Regions from separate parts of the Ureibacillus suwonensis genome, predicted to be linked through region 1. Evidence: riboswitches for the same ligand, from Rfam matches in the RefSeq annotation. Region 1 holds a riboswitch; the other holds the start of a gene.
What was found. Region 1 has a riboswitch for cobalamin ahead of ACFPOH_RS00650 (energy-coupling factor ABC transporter permease). Riboswitches for the same ligand answer to the same signal wherever they lie in the genome.

Region 1 (7,533 bases):
TAAATGAGACCGGCCATGCCATATACACCGGAATCTCCACTAGAAATGACCGCTACCTGGTGCCCTTCTTCCGCAAGTTTTACCGCAGCCTGTGCACGTGAAACTTCTTCCGTCATCCCAGTACTTATAATTTTTTGTTTGACGTTTAATAAATTTTTTATTAATTCCACATAAGTTTTGTATCCAATGATATAATCACTTGCTTTTATCGCTTCCACTGCCCGAAATGTAATGTGATTAGCGTCCCCTGGACCAAAACCGACAATGTATAGCTTTCCTCTCAAAGACATCACCCCATTTATATTGTTACCTTCAATAAATAATCTTTAAGAATTTCCAATAATTGTTCTTTTGAACGGTAATCAATTGTATGTAAATTCACCCCTCTATTTTTCAATATTTGCGCTATTTCGAATATTATTGATGTTTCCAGATTTGCTTTAGTAATAATATCTTTGTGTTCTTCAAACAGTTGAGAGAAATTACCTTGAAATAACACTTCACTTTGATGCATCACAATTACTTCGTCAGCCCATTCATAGGCAAAATCAATATCGTGAGTAGAAAGAATAAGCGTTCTCCCATCACGATGAAGTTCATCTAATAGTTTCCTTATTTTCTTTGTGTAATAAATATCCAAAGATGCAGTTGGCTCATCAAAAAGGATGACTTCAGGATCCATAGCAAGCACACCTGCGATGGAAACCCGCTTTTTTTGTCCACCGCTTAAAAAATGAATCGGTTTATCTAACAACTCACCTACGTCTGTCAGAACAATTGCTTTCTCAATTAACGTCTTTCGTTCCCGTTCCGGCAACTTTAAATTATATGGTCCATAACATATGTCATCTCGAACCGTCCCATTAAACAACTGGGTTTCAGGGTTTTGAAAAACGATTCCTACCCGACGTCTTAAATTGATCAACTCTTTCCTCGAATAGGTTAATGGTTGTCCATCGATGCAAATTGTGCCGGATGTTGGTTTTAACAACCCATTTAAATGCAATAATAATGTGGACTTTCCTGCACCATTGCTGCCTAAAAGAGCAATTTTTTTCCCTCGTTCAATTCGTAGATTGATATTTTTTAAAGCCTCAGTCCCATCTTCATAACGGTAGTACACTTCGCTCAGTTCGAAAATAGTAGTACTCATTCAACCAGCTCTCCCAACGGTGAAATTAAAAGCGATAATCAATATACTGATTAACATAATGAATATCCAACGGCTTCTTGAAAATCGAATTGTTCTTGCAATAACAGCCATATAACCATTTAAACTTCTTGCATTGACTGCGTTGTTTAAATCTTTCATTTCATGGAATACCTTAACAAATAAAGCGCTAATAATAAGTCCAATCGACTTGATCGTTTTGATAAATGAACCATGTCCCAACCTTGCTTTTTGTGCAAGAAATATTGTCCTGCTTGAATCCAGAAATAAAAATATAAATCGATAGATTAATGCGATTAAATCCAACAAAACCTGCGGAACTTTCAAGCACTGTAAACCAAACAGAACATCCTGAATGGTTGTCGTTAAGATTAAGAAGTACAAGCAACTGATACTCGATAAGGAAACAGAAAATAAAGTCAAGGCCTTTTCAATACTTTCCTTCATGATTGAAATAACAACGGGACCAATGATGGATTGAAAAATTGCTCCTTCTAAAGGGCTTTCGGTAAAGCTGAGTAAAATAACCAGTATACTTGATAATAAAAAAGCGACAGGAATTAACAATAACTTCCAATATATACGAACAGGAATTTTGCCAAAAATTATGGTAATCACAACCATGATGAAAAATATGAATAAAGACGTGTATATATTTTGAAACAGGATATTAAGTATTAAAGGAATCAATGCAAATACGATTTTTTCAATCGGATGTATGTTTCTTAATGGTGAATGATAAGCGTAAAATTCCAGCATTCTCATTTCGGTATCTCAGCATTTCCGCCCCTATTCCGGCCTCTCATATATCCTATAAAATAACCGATAAACCCAGCACCGGCAGCTCCTTGCAAGACGAATAATAAACTTTCGATTTCACCACTAGGAGGTTCCCATATACTAGAAAACCAAGGTTTATAGGATTCGTTCAGCTCTGTGATCAATTCTTCCGCTTCCCCGTCTGCACCGCCGTATTCTGCATTTCCATTGAAAATCAGCGGAATGCAAATCAAAGCTATCGTAATAAATAAGATAAATGCGTTATTTTTTAACATCTATTTCGCCTCCTGAGTTTTGTTTAACACTTGAAGCAACTTTAATTCATTTACGTTATATTTCACCAAGAAATTCATCACCATGACTGAAAGCAACCCTTCTACAATCGCTAAAGGAATTTGAGTAATTGCAAAGACGCTAGCGAATTTGACAAATGAAGCAAATATACCACCCACTTCAGAGGGAAAAGCAAGTGCAAGTTGAATAGATGTAATAACGTAAGTGCCTAAATCAGCTAATGAGGCAGCCAAAAAGACTGCAAATGTAAACGTTAGACCGATCTTTTGCGCCCCCTTAAATACTCCATATGCAATAAAAGGACCGGCAACAGCCATAGAAAATGCATTGGCACCAAGCGTCGTTAACCCCCCATGCGCCAATAGCAATGATTGAAACAGCAAAACAATACTACCTAGAACACTCATTACAAAAGGTCCAAATAAAATCGTTCCTAAACCCACCCCGGTAGGATGAGAACAACTCCCTGTAACGGAAGGAATTTTTAAAGCGGATAAAACGAATGCGAATGCTCCGGATAAACCCAGCAATAATTTTGTCTCAGAATGAACCTTTATAAGATTGCTTATATTCTTTAACCCTATTATTAGAAAAGGTAATGTTACGAGCCACCAAAAGACAGCCCATTCTGCCGGCAAAAAACCTTCCATGATGTGCATAGCAAAGGCAGGCTTAGGAACCAACAACAATAATGCTAAAAAATAAATTGGCTTTTTAAACGAAATGTTCATAAAAACCCTCCTAAAAAAATATATGAATAATAAAAAAACACTGCTAAATTAGCAGTGTCCCACAATAAGGCATAACGATACGCATAATGCTAGTATGATGCCTATTCGTGTACCTATCCTCGTAGGACACTACCATCCACTCCATACGGCAGGTCTCCTGGCTTAGATTCATCGCTCCAAAATCGCCTTCCCATTTTCACAGTGGCATTTGATTTTGAGCTCCTCTTCACAGTGGCGGGACCGCACTAGATTTTCACTAGTTTCCCTATTAAGCTAATTTTCATTAGCACCGTATGGAATATTCAATTGTTGAAATTTAATAGTATTGTAGCATATAGATTCAAAAATTTCTATATCTTTCTAAATAGAATTAAAAATTTGACAACTCATTTTTTCTTTCAGCCATTACAAAATTAAGATTTTTGCTTTCTTTTGTATCAAAATAGATAGCCTATTTAAAATTTTTAGAAAAAAGTAGTACAAACCGGGATTGGCCTGTACTACAAATGTTCGTATTCATTGGATTATAGCGGAATATTTCCGTGTTTTTTCTTAGGTCTTGATTCTTCTTTATTTTCAAGCATTTCTAATCCTTGAATTAACTTAATGCGCGTTTCTCTTGGATCGATGACGTCATCCACCATTCCAAGTGAAGCAGCAACGTAAGGATTTGCGAATTTTTCTTTATATTCTTCAATTTTTTCTTGGCGTGTTTTTTCTGGATCTGGGGAATTGGCAATTTCGTTTGCAAAAATGATATTTGCCGCACCAGCAGCACCCATTACAGCGATTTCTGCATTTGGCCAAGCAAATACAAGGTCGGCACCGATGGATTTAGAGTTCAATGCCACGTATGCACCGCCGTATGCTTTACGTAAAATGACCGTAATTTTTGGCACTGTTGCTTCAGAATAAGCATACAAGATTTTTGCACCGTGACGGATGATACCGCCATGTTCTTGTTTAACGCCTGGGAAGAATCCTGACACGTCTTCAAATGTAATGATTGGAATATTGAATGCATCGCAAGTGCGAATGAATCTGGACGCTTTGTCGGATGAATCGATATCAAGTCCTCCAGCTAAAGCTTTAGGCTGGTTACATACAAGCCCTACTGAATAACCTCCAATGCGTGCAAATCCAACAACGATGTTTTTCGCAAATTCTGAATGCACTTCCATGAAGGAACCTTCATCCACCACTTGTTCCACCACTTTACGCACATCATATGGACGAGTTGGTTCGATTGGCACAACGTCAATTAATTCAGGACGCCAATCATCGCCTTCCGGACGTGGCAAGCGAGGTGCTTTTTCTTTATAGCTTTGCGGTAAGTAGCTTAACAATCTTCTGATTTGTTGGATTGCTTCTTCTTCGGATGGTGCACGGAAATGAGCGTTACCGCTGATGGAGTTATGCACTTTTGAACCGCCTAAATCTTCTGACGAAATTTTTTCTCCTGTTACCGCTTCAATTACTTTTGGTCCTGTAATGAACATTTGGGATGTTTTATCCACCATTAAAATAAAGTCTGTAATCGCTGGAGAATATACTGCCCCACCAGCACAAGGACCCATGATGACGGAAATTTGCGGAATCACTCCGGAATAAATGGAGTTGCGATAGAAAATATGACCATATCCGTCCAATGAAAGTACCCCTTCTTGGATGCGGGCACCACCAGAGTCGTTGATACCGATGAATGGCGCACCGTTTTTAGCAGCCAAATCCATCACTATCGCAATTTTTTTCGCATGCATTTCACCTAGTGCTCCACCAAACACTGTGAAATCCTGAGCAAATAAGTATACAGGGCGTCCATTGACTTTACCATAACCTGTTACAACCCCGTCACCAGGTCCTTTTTGTTCGCCCAAGCCGAAATCCGTTACACGGTGCTCGATGAAAGGATTAATTTCCACGAATGTGCCTTCATCCAGCAATAATTCAATACGTTCGCGGGCAGTAAGTTTTCCTTTTTCATGCTGTTTGGCAATACGTTTGTCGCCACCGCCTAAATAAATCTCTCTTTTTCGGTCATACATTTCATCAATTTTGTCTAACATGTCCATTATTCATTAACCCCTTTTCCACTTTTTTCATATAGTTCATATAAAACTCCAAAACTGTCTTTTGGATGAATGAAACATGCTTCTGCCCCACCGGCAGCTGGAATTGGTTCTTCAGAAAGAAGACGTACTCCCTTTTCTTTTAATTCCGCCATTTTTTCGCGAATATTATCAACTTTGAAACAAATGTGCTGAATTCCTTCGCCGCGTTTTTCAATATGATTATAAATTGCTCCTTTTTCGCTTAACGGTTGCAACAATTCAATATGGACGTTACCGGCATCAATGAATGCCACACGCACATTTTGAGTTGGAACTTCTTCAATTCTTTCTAGTTTTAAACCTAACACTTCAGTATAATATTTCACTGATTCGTCTAGGTTTTTGACGGCTATACCTATATGATCGATATTTTCCATGATGACACCCCTTCTGTTATAGTACATAACCTATTGTAACGAATTTGCGAAAATTACGCTACGTACTTGAGAAATTTTTCAAATTTGATAAACTAAAAATATGAAAAAAAGGAGAGAGCGAGAAAATGAGCAATAAAAAAATTCAAAAAGTGGTCGTATATGCGATGATTGCAATTATGTTACTCTCAACATTGGCATTCGGATTGTCATTTTTCTAATAACCGGTAGCGATTACAAGTCAGTAATCGCTATTTTTTATTTCAAAAAAATTTTCCTCAACCATCTTTATACTGTATCACAACAGATCTATTTAAAAATTTTCCGTAAAATAATAAAATTATATGATTTCTGAAAATAGAGGACGCTTTTTCAAGAAAAATTACAAAATGCAGAATCCGCAATACTATTATTAAGAACATTTAGTATGCGGATTCTTTAATTGTTACATTAGACTTCGTCGCAATATTCCTCAAAATAAGCCTGCAAATTGGTAATGACAGACATTACATCATGCCCTTCAATCTCATGACGGCCGATATCCGCCACCACTTTGCCGTCTTTTAATAGAACAAAAGCCGGGGATGAAGGGATATGCTCTTCACCGAAATGCGCACGTGCCGCTGCTGTCGCTTCTTTATCTTGTCCCGCGAAAACGGTCACTAGATGATCAGGGCGTTTATCGTAATGAATTGCATTTGCTGCCGCTGGACGGGCGATGCCACCCGCGCAACCGCATACAGAGTTGATCATGACAAGGGTTGTTCCAGGACGCGCAAAGGCTTTTTCCACCTCTTCAGGCGTTCTTAATTGCTCATATCCCGCACTCTCTATTTCCGCACGGGCTGTTCTGATAATTTCCTGCATAAATAAATCGTAATCCATCATGTCATTCATTCTCCTTTCAACTATACATTTTAGCATAGAGGACTAAAGAGGTCATTGCAAATAAGAAAAGGAAGAACTGAAATGATCTTTCCATGGATTACGGTTTAATATCACCCAAAATCCGGAAATAATTGATGAATTCCTTGAGTAACCGTCAGTTTTCCTTGCAAAATTTCTTCTTCCAATTGCTTGACCAATTCTTTGTTTTCTTTCTTTCCGAAAAACGAATCGATTAAATGGTCATGAATCATGGAATAGAACCAATCGCTAGTCTGTTCCCTTCTTCTCGTATACCAATAACCGGATTCCTTCATTTGTTTTTCGAAGGATAATATCATTTCCCAAACTTCTTTTAATCCGGTTTTTTCATAGGAAGAGACGGCAAGGGCCTGGGATTCCCAACCAGGAGTGGATGGTTGCAAGAAATGCAAAATTTTCCGGTATTCCCGAACCGTATTTTTCGCTTTCTCCACATTGTCTCCATCCGCTTTATGGACAACAATTCCATCCGCCAATTCCATAATCCCTTTTTTCATTCCTTGCAGTTCGTCCCCTGCTCCGGTCAAAACAAGCAGAAGGAAAAAGTCCACCATTCCGCGCACATAGGTCTCACTTTGCCCTACTCCGACCGTTTCAATGAGGATCACGTCATATCCTGCCGCTTCGCATAGCAGCATCGTTTCTCTCGTTTTCTTATGCACACCGCCAAGAGTGCCGGCGCTTGGAGATGGGCGAACGAAAGCATTTTCATGCCGGCTCAAATTTTCCATCCGCGTTTTATCCCCTAAAACGCTTCCGCCGGAGATGCTGGAACTCGGGTCAATGGCAAGGACTGCGACCCTTTTTCCCATGTTGCAGAGCATTGTGCCGAAAGCTTCAATAAAAGTGCTTTTTCCTGCTCCTGGAACGCCGGTGATGCCGATCCGTACACTATTGCCTGTATAGGGGAGCAGCTCTTGCAACAGTTGTTGGGCCATAATTTTATGTTCCGGATTGGAGCTTTCGATCAATGTGATCGCTTTGGAAAGAGAAGTGCGCTTTGCTTCGCGCACTTCACCCGCTAATTGTTGTATATCAATTTGCTGTTTTTGCTTTTTACGAAACTTTTTTGGGGCGACATAAGTCATCCCGTCATGTTTGCTTTCAACGCCTTTCATGACATTCAAAGCAGTCTCTTCAGCGTT
Region 2 (7,533 bases), on a different contig from region 1:
ATTTTGGGCAAAGATTCCGACAGCCACTCCATGAATCGATTCATCTCTCAATATGAGGGATATCACCTCTGCGCTGTTTCGCAAAATCCCTTGTCCGCCCAGATAGAGCGGATAGAAAAATCCGGAATAGAACAGGAAGGATTCGAGCATGACAGAGGCAAACATGGCTTTCCATAAACTCACCGGATCATGTTCTTGAATGGCTTGATAAATTTCCGCAATTTTTTGCGCTTTATACTGCAAATGTCCATTTTCTTTCACCCATTGAAAAATTTCTTCGATTTCGTCTTTGTTGCAAAGGGTTGTAAATATATAGGAATAGGATTTGGCATGGATGGCTTCAAAAGCGCCAAACACCGTCAATACCGCTTTCACTTGCAAATCCGGCACATGCCTTGCTATTTCATTCATACCGATATTGGTTTGGATGGTATCAAGCAGCGTGAGGCCTCCAAAAACCTTTTTATACGTTTCCTGATGCCCAAAAGTTTTCCATTGCGGTATATCTTTTGACACGGCGATTTCTTCCGGGAACCACATTTGCTTCCATTGCTGATCCCAAAATACTTTGGCAAGGCCATTGGTCGGCTGATTCCAATTCACCGCTTCATAAGTTAAATGGTGCATGCTACACATTCCTCCAATTTTTGTAGTCGTTGGCGCACATAATAGACCGTTTTGATGCCGCGTATCCAGGCATAAATATACACTTTGGCGAGTCTTTCCGTCGTCCACTGGTCCGTAACATAAACGGTCATGGAAATGCCCTGATCCACATGTTTTTGTGCCGCCACATATAAATCAATCATTTTATACGGATCCAGGTCATAAGCTTCCACATAAGTTTCCTGATTTTCGTTGTTCAGGAATGGCATTGGATAAATCGTGCGGCTATCCGCATAATCCCGAATTTCCACTCTTTCCGTAATGGGGGCGATGGAAGCGGTGCAGGAACGGATATATGAGATGGAACCCGTTGGCGCAATCGCCAGTCGATAAGCATTGAATAGCCCGTATTTCATGACATCTTCTTTCAATTTTATCCACATATCCCGGGTGATGATCGGCACGTTTCCCAAGGCTCTTTTCACCGCTCCAACCGGTTCTTTGTCCGTCTTATGGATGTAATTTTCAAAATAGTTGCCGTTTGCATATTCGCTCTCTTCAAACCCAAAAAAAGTTTCTCCCTTTTCTTTCGCCATTTGCATGGATGATTTCAATGAATAATAGTTCAATGCTTCCATGAAATAATCGATGAATTCGATGGACTCCTTTGAACCGTACCGAATATTTTGGGAAACGAGATGGCCGTGCAAATTCATCACGCCCAGTCCGACCGAATGCATCAACCGATTCGCCTTTCTGACAGAAGGCACATTTTTGATATTGGTCATGAGGGACACTTGCGTAAGCAGCCGCATTGCCGTATCAACCAGCTCTTCAAAACGGTGAAACTTCGTCGCATGGTGAATATCCAACGAACCAAGATTGCAAGATACATCCAATCCGTATTCATTCGGCTCATCTTTGTCATGAATGACGCTTGTCCGCTGCAATTGCAAAATTTCCGTGCAAAGATTGGACATCTTCACTCTTCCCAATTGTTTTAAAGGATGACGCTTATTGACGTTGTCATCGAAAATTTCAAATGGATAACCGGATTCGAATTGGCTTTTCTTAATTTCTGTATATAATTTTCGTGCATTGATCCATTTCAACTTTCGGATATTCGGGTTATTGAGCAGTTCCCCATACATTTCCGTCATGCTGATTTCGGACATTCTTTTTCCGTATTCCCGATAAATGTCATAAGGGCTGAAAAGGGCCATCTCTTCATCCTTTTTCATCAGCTCAAAGAAAATATCAGGTACAATGACGCCCGTTGATAAAGTTTGCAACCGGATTTTTTCATCGGCATTCGGCTTTTTGGAAGAAATAAATTCTTCAATATCCCCGTGGAAGATATTCAAATAGGCAACGCCCGAGCCATTCCGTTGGCCCAATTGATTGGAGTAGGCAAAAGCGTTTTCCAACAGTTTGGCAACGGGCATGACCCCGCTTGCCCGATTGGCGATTCCTTTGATTGGATCCCCCAAAGGCCTCAAATCCGTCAAATTGACCCCCACTCCTCCGCCAAGTCTTGAGAGTTCCAGACAATATCCAATGTTTTCGGCAATGCTGTTCATCGAATCATCCATCGACAATTTGAAACAGCTAACCAATTCACCCCGCGCTTTTTTCCCGCTGTTCAGGGCAGTTGGCGTCGCCGGTTGAAAAGCTTCCATGATGGCACGGATCGCCTTTTCCGCCATTTGTTCATTTCCATCCGCCAGATAAAGGGCAATAATGCTCATACGATCTTCATAAGTTTCTAAAATTTCCTTTCCATCCCGGCTTTTCATTGCGTAGCTGTCATAAAATTTTTTAGCGCTCATAAACGTTTGGAAACGGAACCGGTAGGCATAGGCGATTTCAAATATTTGCCGGATAAAGTCCATGGAATACTTTTTCAAGAAAGCTTCCTCATAATAACCTTCTTCTATTAAATAACGAACCTTTTCTTCTATGCCCGAAAACTGGCGCATGCGGGGATGAATATACTCGAAGAAAAATTGACGGGTGGCCTGCCGATCTTTCTCCAAGTCGATGCGGCCCGTTTGCCGATAGTGATTCAACACTTCATTATTGAGCATTAAATATGTTTTCATCTGAAAATCCCCCCTTGTATCGTTCTTTTATAAAACTCCATAATGGCGTGATAATTTTTTTGAAATCCCCTTAATTCAATCTTTTCAACAATCGGGATGCCATAAGTTTCACTGATCACATCTGCAGAACGGCAAAAATAAGAATGACCAAAATTGGAATTCCCGCTTGCCACCACTCCTTTGCAAAGGTGGGCATTATTTTTTAAAAACCCTTCTACAATTGGTGGCACTTCCCCAATTCCATCGGTATAAGTGCACAACAAAAAGGGTTCGTCCAATATCAGCCCTTCTTGAATTTCAATGTTCGGCAATCCTAATTGATGAACGATAAACCGCACATTTCCGGTTCTTGAGGCATAAGCGATCATACCTTCATCATGCCGATGATTTTTTTGGCTTCTTCCATGTCATCCATCAGCTCACCGTCAATTTCCATAACCGGGACAGTAAAGAATCCGGCTTTCAATAATCTTTCTTTCGCTTCTTCATTGGAATCAACGTTTATTTCCTCATATTGTCTTTCGAAACCCAGTTTCTTTAACTCAAATTTCATCAACATGCACTTTGGACAAACTTTTTTGGAATATAACTTCATATCCTTTCTCCTTTCCATCAATTCAATGACAAAAAAATAAGCCATACCCTTTTTCGGGTAAGGCTTTGAAATGGAAACAATCAGGCGCTAAGAAATGGACCTTTTGCTTCCATTTCTTAGCCCCCGAAGAAATGAGCAATTTCCGTTTATCAGGCAGGTCTCCTGGCTCATGCATCATCCTACAAGTTCCCTTCCCATGCCATTGGCACAGTGGATTTGAACTTTTCGTCAGCAATTACAGTTGCGGGGACAGCATCAGATTTTCACTGATTTCCCTTTTAATCTACTATATATAGTAGAACCTGATAAACAAATATACTATATATTGTGTTGTCGTGTAACATTGTAACATGCAGATTTGTTAAATACAAGTGGAATTGGAAAAACTTAATGTTTAAGCATGATTTCCAATCGTCTTAATGCTTTTTCCTGCTGAATGTACAACTTTTGGGCCTCTTCCAAAGAAATGAGTTGAAAGCGTATTTTCGAAAAGGGTTGAAGTTGGGCGAGTTTCGGCAAATCAACGGAAACCACTTGAGCCAATTTAGGATAACCGCCCGTCGTCTGACAATCCGCCATTAAGATAATGGGCTGCCCGCTTGGAGGCACTTGGACGGTTCCAAAGGTGACTGCCTCTGATAATAATTGGATAGGTTCTTTCGTAATTAGTGGACTATCCCCCATTAAACGGTAACCCATGCGATCCGCATCTTTCGAAATCGTAAAGATGCAATTGATGAAGGCATTCCTGCTTTTTTCCGCAAATCGATCATATTCCGTCCCTTTTACCACCCGAATTTCCGCATCCCGACTCTTAATCAACCAATCTCCCGGAAGAATCCCCCACTTTCCTTTTTGCACTGGCTTCGATTCCGGAATTGGAAGTTCGTCTCCTTTTTGCAAAGGGCGGCCTTTAAATCCTCCTATCCCGGCACGGATATAAGTGCTGTAACTATTTAATACTTTCTTGACTTGAATTCCACCTTTGATGTGCAAATAGCCCCTTGCTCCATCTTTGCAGGAGCCCAGCTTTAAAATGCTGCCCTTTTCGGCAAAAACCGGCTTCCACATCCGGCATGGTTTCTCATTCAAGAGCGGATGAAAATTGGCCCCTGTCAAACAAAACACCGCATCACAATTAAATTTCACCGTCGGACCGATTAAAGTGAATTCCAGTGCCGCAGAAGGCGCTTGCTGTAACAGCATTTCCCCCATGCGATAAGAGAGGGTATCCATTGCCCCTCCAACAATGACGCCATACTGCTGAAAACCCCTTCTTCCTGAATCTTGGATCGTCGTTAAAAGACCCGGTTTCAGTATTGTCATCGTCATGACCTTTCACCTTCTAATTCCATAAACTCTTTTTCAGTAATGGGGACAAAACGGATCCGGTCTCCTGCCCGCAATAACGTTGGCGGGTTTTGATCCGGAAGAAACAATTTTAATGGGGTGCGGCCAATGATTTGCCACCCTCCAGGTGTTTCAAGGGGGTAAATCCCTGTTTGCTTTCCGGCAATCCCTACAGAACCGGCCGGGATTTTCAATCGGGGTGTTTCTTTGCGGGGAGTTGCGATTCTTTCATCCATCCCGCCCAAAAAAGGAAATCCGGGTGCAAAGCCCAACATGTAGACAAGATAATCGTTTTTTGTATGTATCTCAATGACTTCTTTTTCAGACAAATGGTGAATTCGGGCAATTTCCGTTAAATCCGGGCCATAGATTCCTCCGTAACAGACAGGGATTTCAACCAATCTGTTTTTTTCCTTTGGCAAATCAATCTCTTTTTGTAACAGCCTTTGAAGCCGGGAGACCACTTTTTCGTACGGGGAGCGCCCTTCAATATCCCATTGATCCACTGCCATTACATCATAATAAACACAAACATTCGTATAACTTGGTACAACCTCTATCAGACCATCGAAGGGCTCCTTTTCAAGAAGGGAAAGAAATTTTTTTATTGATAAATGGATCTCTTCTGAAATGGCATTTCCGAAATAGACCAATACAGCACTTTCCCCCAGTGGTTTAAATTGTACGGCCATGTTTGCTACTTTCCTCCAATTTGTATCAATATTAAAGGAATTATATCAAAAGCACATTTTTTATGATATATTTTTCCATAAATCCATTGAGTATCTGGAATAATAAATTGGAGGTTATTGATGTGAACCGGGTCGATTTGAATTGTGATATCGGAGAGGATTTTGGAAGATACACGCTCGCCAACCAAAAAGAAATTTTACAATATGTTTCTTCAGCGAATATCGCCTGCGGTTTTCATGCGGGGGATCCATCCGTCATGAGGGAAACGGTGAAAGTGGCTCTGGATCATGGAGTGAAAATCGGGGCCCATCCGGGATTGCCGGATTTATTGGGATTCGGAAGAAGGGAAATGGCCATCACTTATCAAGAAGCTTATGATATGGTGGTCTATCAAATTGGCGCATTACAGGCTTTTTTAACGATTGAAGGAGAAAAAATGCAGCATGTGAAGCCCCACGGCGCCCTTTATAATATGGCGGCAAAAGATCCTGAAATTGCGGAGGCCATCGCAAAAGCGGTATATGACGTTTCTCCCGATTTGATCTTATTCGGCCTTGCATCGAGCGAATTAACAAAAGCGGGTGAAAAAATCGGACTTCGGACTGCCCACGAAGTATTTGCTGACCGTACTTATCAAAAGGATGGCACGTTAACATCCCGAAAACAGCCCGATGCAATGATTACCGACCAAAATGAAGCCGTTCAACAAGTGATCAGAATGGTGAAAGAAGGAAAAGTAAAATCCCGCCAAGGCGTGGATGTGCTTTTACGGGCGGATACCGTTTGTATTCATGGTGATGGTGAACATGCCGTGGATTTTGCAAGATTTATCAAAGGGGAATTGCTGAAAAATGGAATTGAAGTGAAGGCTTTCATATAAAATTACACTTTGGATTCAATGAAACTTAAACAATATGAAAGGCTGCCCAATCATGATTTCCACTGGGCAGCCTTCCTTTTAACGGGCAACTTTTGTTAATACTCTTTCCACCGATGCCCGGTCGAATCGCTGTTTTTTAGTGACATCCAGTTGGACAATTTCGCCATTGTGTACTGTAATTGATAAGTTGCCGTAATCTATATTATTTAATTGTTTAATGATTTGTTTTAACACGTCTTCTTTTAATTTAGCCATACCACCACTTCTTTCTTTTTATTCTTATTGAAATACTAAGGATAAGGTCGAAAAAAATGAATCAGTTCCCAAAACGTGTAAAACTTCTTCCTGCTTAGATTATATGCCGGGAAAAGGAATGTTATCACCTGTAAGCATAGGGATCAATGATAACTTTGCCACTGTGTCAATGCACTTTTCAGGTGGCAACCCAGGATCAAATCCGCCAGTTGCTCTTCCCCGCCAATTAATAATAACGCCATAGCTAAATCTTCTTCATCTAAAGTGAATTATTACCTTATTTTTTTCTAATTAATGAACTTTCTTCCCCATTCACATTTTTCGGAGTATTTTTGGAAACCGTCACACGGCGGACGATGCGGCGTTCATCGTAATCGGCGACTGCATAATGCTGGGATGCCAGGTTATCCCAAATGACAAGATCCCCTTTTTGCCAATTCCAGCGAACTGTGTTTTCCGGGCGAGTCACATAGCTTTGCAAGATTTCATAAAGCGCCGCTGATTGTGACGTTGAATAACCTTCGAATTGGCGGACGAAATGACCAAGCAACAAATGTTTCTTGCCGTTTTCAGGATGCAAGATTACCACCGGATGGCGTGTTTCATATTCGATTCTCGCAAATACACTCCGATGCTTTTCAATATACTCTCTTGCTTTTTCTTTTGATTGGTTTACATATGCTAAAGCAGCATAGTCGAATTTATTGGAATGGATTGCCCATAATTTTTCCGCCAATTCTTGCAATTCTTCAGGCAAATCAGTATAGGCCGTATGGGTATTCGCCCAGATCGTATCTCCGCCCACGGATGGAATTTCCACACCGCGCAAGATGGAATAACGGGGCACTTCAGGAACGAATGTCACATCTGTATGTCAAGAGTTGGCTTTCCCCCCATATTGGGAATCCAACTCAAGAATTGCTGCTGTGTTTTCCTTCACCGGCACTGTTGGATGGGCGAACAATTCACCAAAACGTTTTGCAAACTCCTCATGTGTAGCATCATCCAAATGTTCTTGACCACGGAAGAATAGCACCAAATGCTCATTTAAA

Region 2: it holds a riboswitch for cobalamin, as region 1 does, so the genes downstream of both, ACFPOH_RS03230 (glutaredoxin family protein) here and ACFPOH_RS00650 (energy-coupling factor ABC transporter permease) in region 1, are expected to answer to the same signal.

Annotation. Positions count from the first base shown of each region.
Region 1 is NZ_JBHSNQ010000009.1:72,628-80,160, reverse strand. Features, by position in the region: gene cobJ (precorrin-3B C(17)-methyltransferase) at 1-290, opposite strand, end outside; gene ACFPOH_RS00665 (energy-coupling factor ABC transporter ATP-binding protein) at 299-1,153, opposite strand; gene cbiQ (cobalt ECF transporter T component CbiQ) at 1,154-1,936, opposite strand; gene ACFPOH_RS00655 (energy-coupling factor ABC transporter substrate-binding protein) at 1,933-2,226, opposite strand; gene ACFPOH_RS00650 (energy-coupling factor ABC transporter permease) at 2,227-2,976, opposite strand; cobalamin riboswitch at 3,107-3,285, opposite strand; gene ACFPOH_RS00645 (acyl-CoA carboxylase subunit beta) at 3,501-5,048, opposite strand; gene mce (methylmalonyl-CoA epimerase) at 5,048-5,464, opposite strand; gene prli42 (stressosome-associated protein Prli42) at 5,590-5,682, shown strand; gene ACFPOH_RS00630 (BrxA/BrxB family bacilliredoxin) at 5,912-6,349, opposite strand; gene meaB (methylmalonyl Co-A mutase-associated GTPase MeaB) at 6,460-7,533, opposite strand, start outside.
Region 2 is NZ_JBHSNQ010000037.1:31,407-38,939, reverse strand. Features, by position in the region: gene nrdF (class 1b ribonucleoside-diphosphate reductase subunit beta) at 1-627, opposite strand, end outside; gene nrdE (class 1b ribonucleoside-diphosphate reductase subunit alpha) at 615-2,708, opposite strand; gene nrdI (class Ib ribonucleoside-diphosphate reductase assembly flavoprotein NrdI) at 2,705-3,076, opposite strand; gene ACFPOH_RS03230 (glutaredoxin family protein) at 3,073-3,303, opposite strand; cobalamin riboswitch at 3,439-3,624, opposite strand; gene ACFPOH_RS03225 (5-oxoprolinase subunit C family protein) at 3,691-4,635, opposite strand; gene pxpB (5-oxoprolinase subunit PxpB) at 4,632-5,345, opposite strand; gene pxpA (5-oxoprolinase subunit PxpA) at 5,468-6,226, shown strand; gene ACFPOH_RS03210 (YezD family protein) at 6,305-6,481, opposite strand; partial or broken gene ACFPOH_RS03205 (TauD/TfdA dioxygenase family protein) at 6,759-7,533, opposite strand, start outside.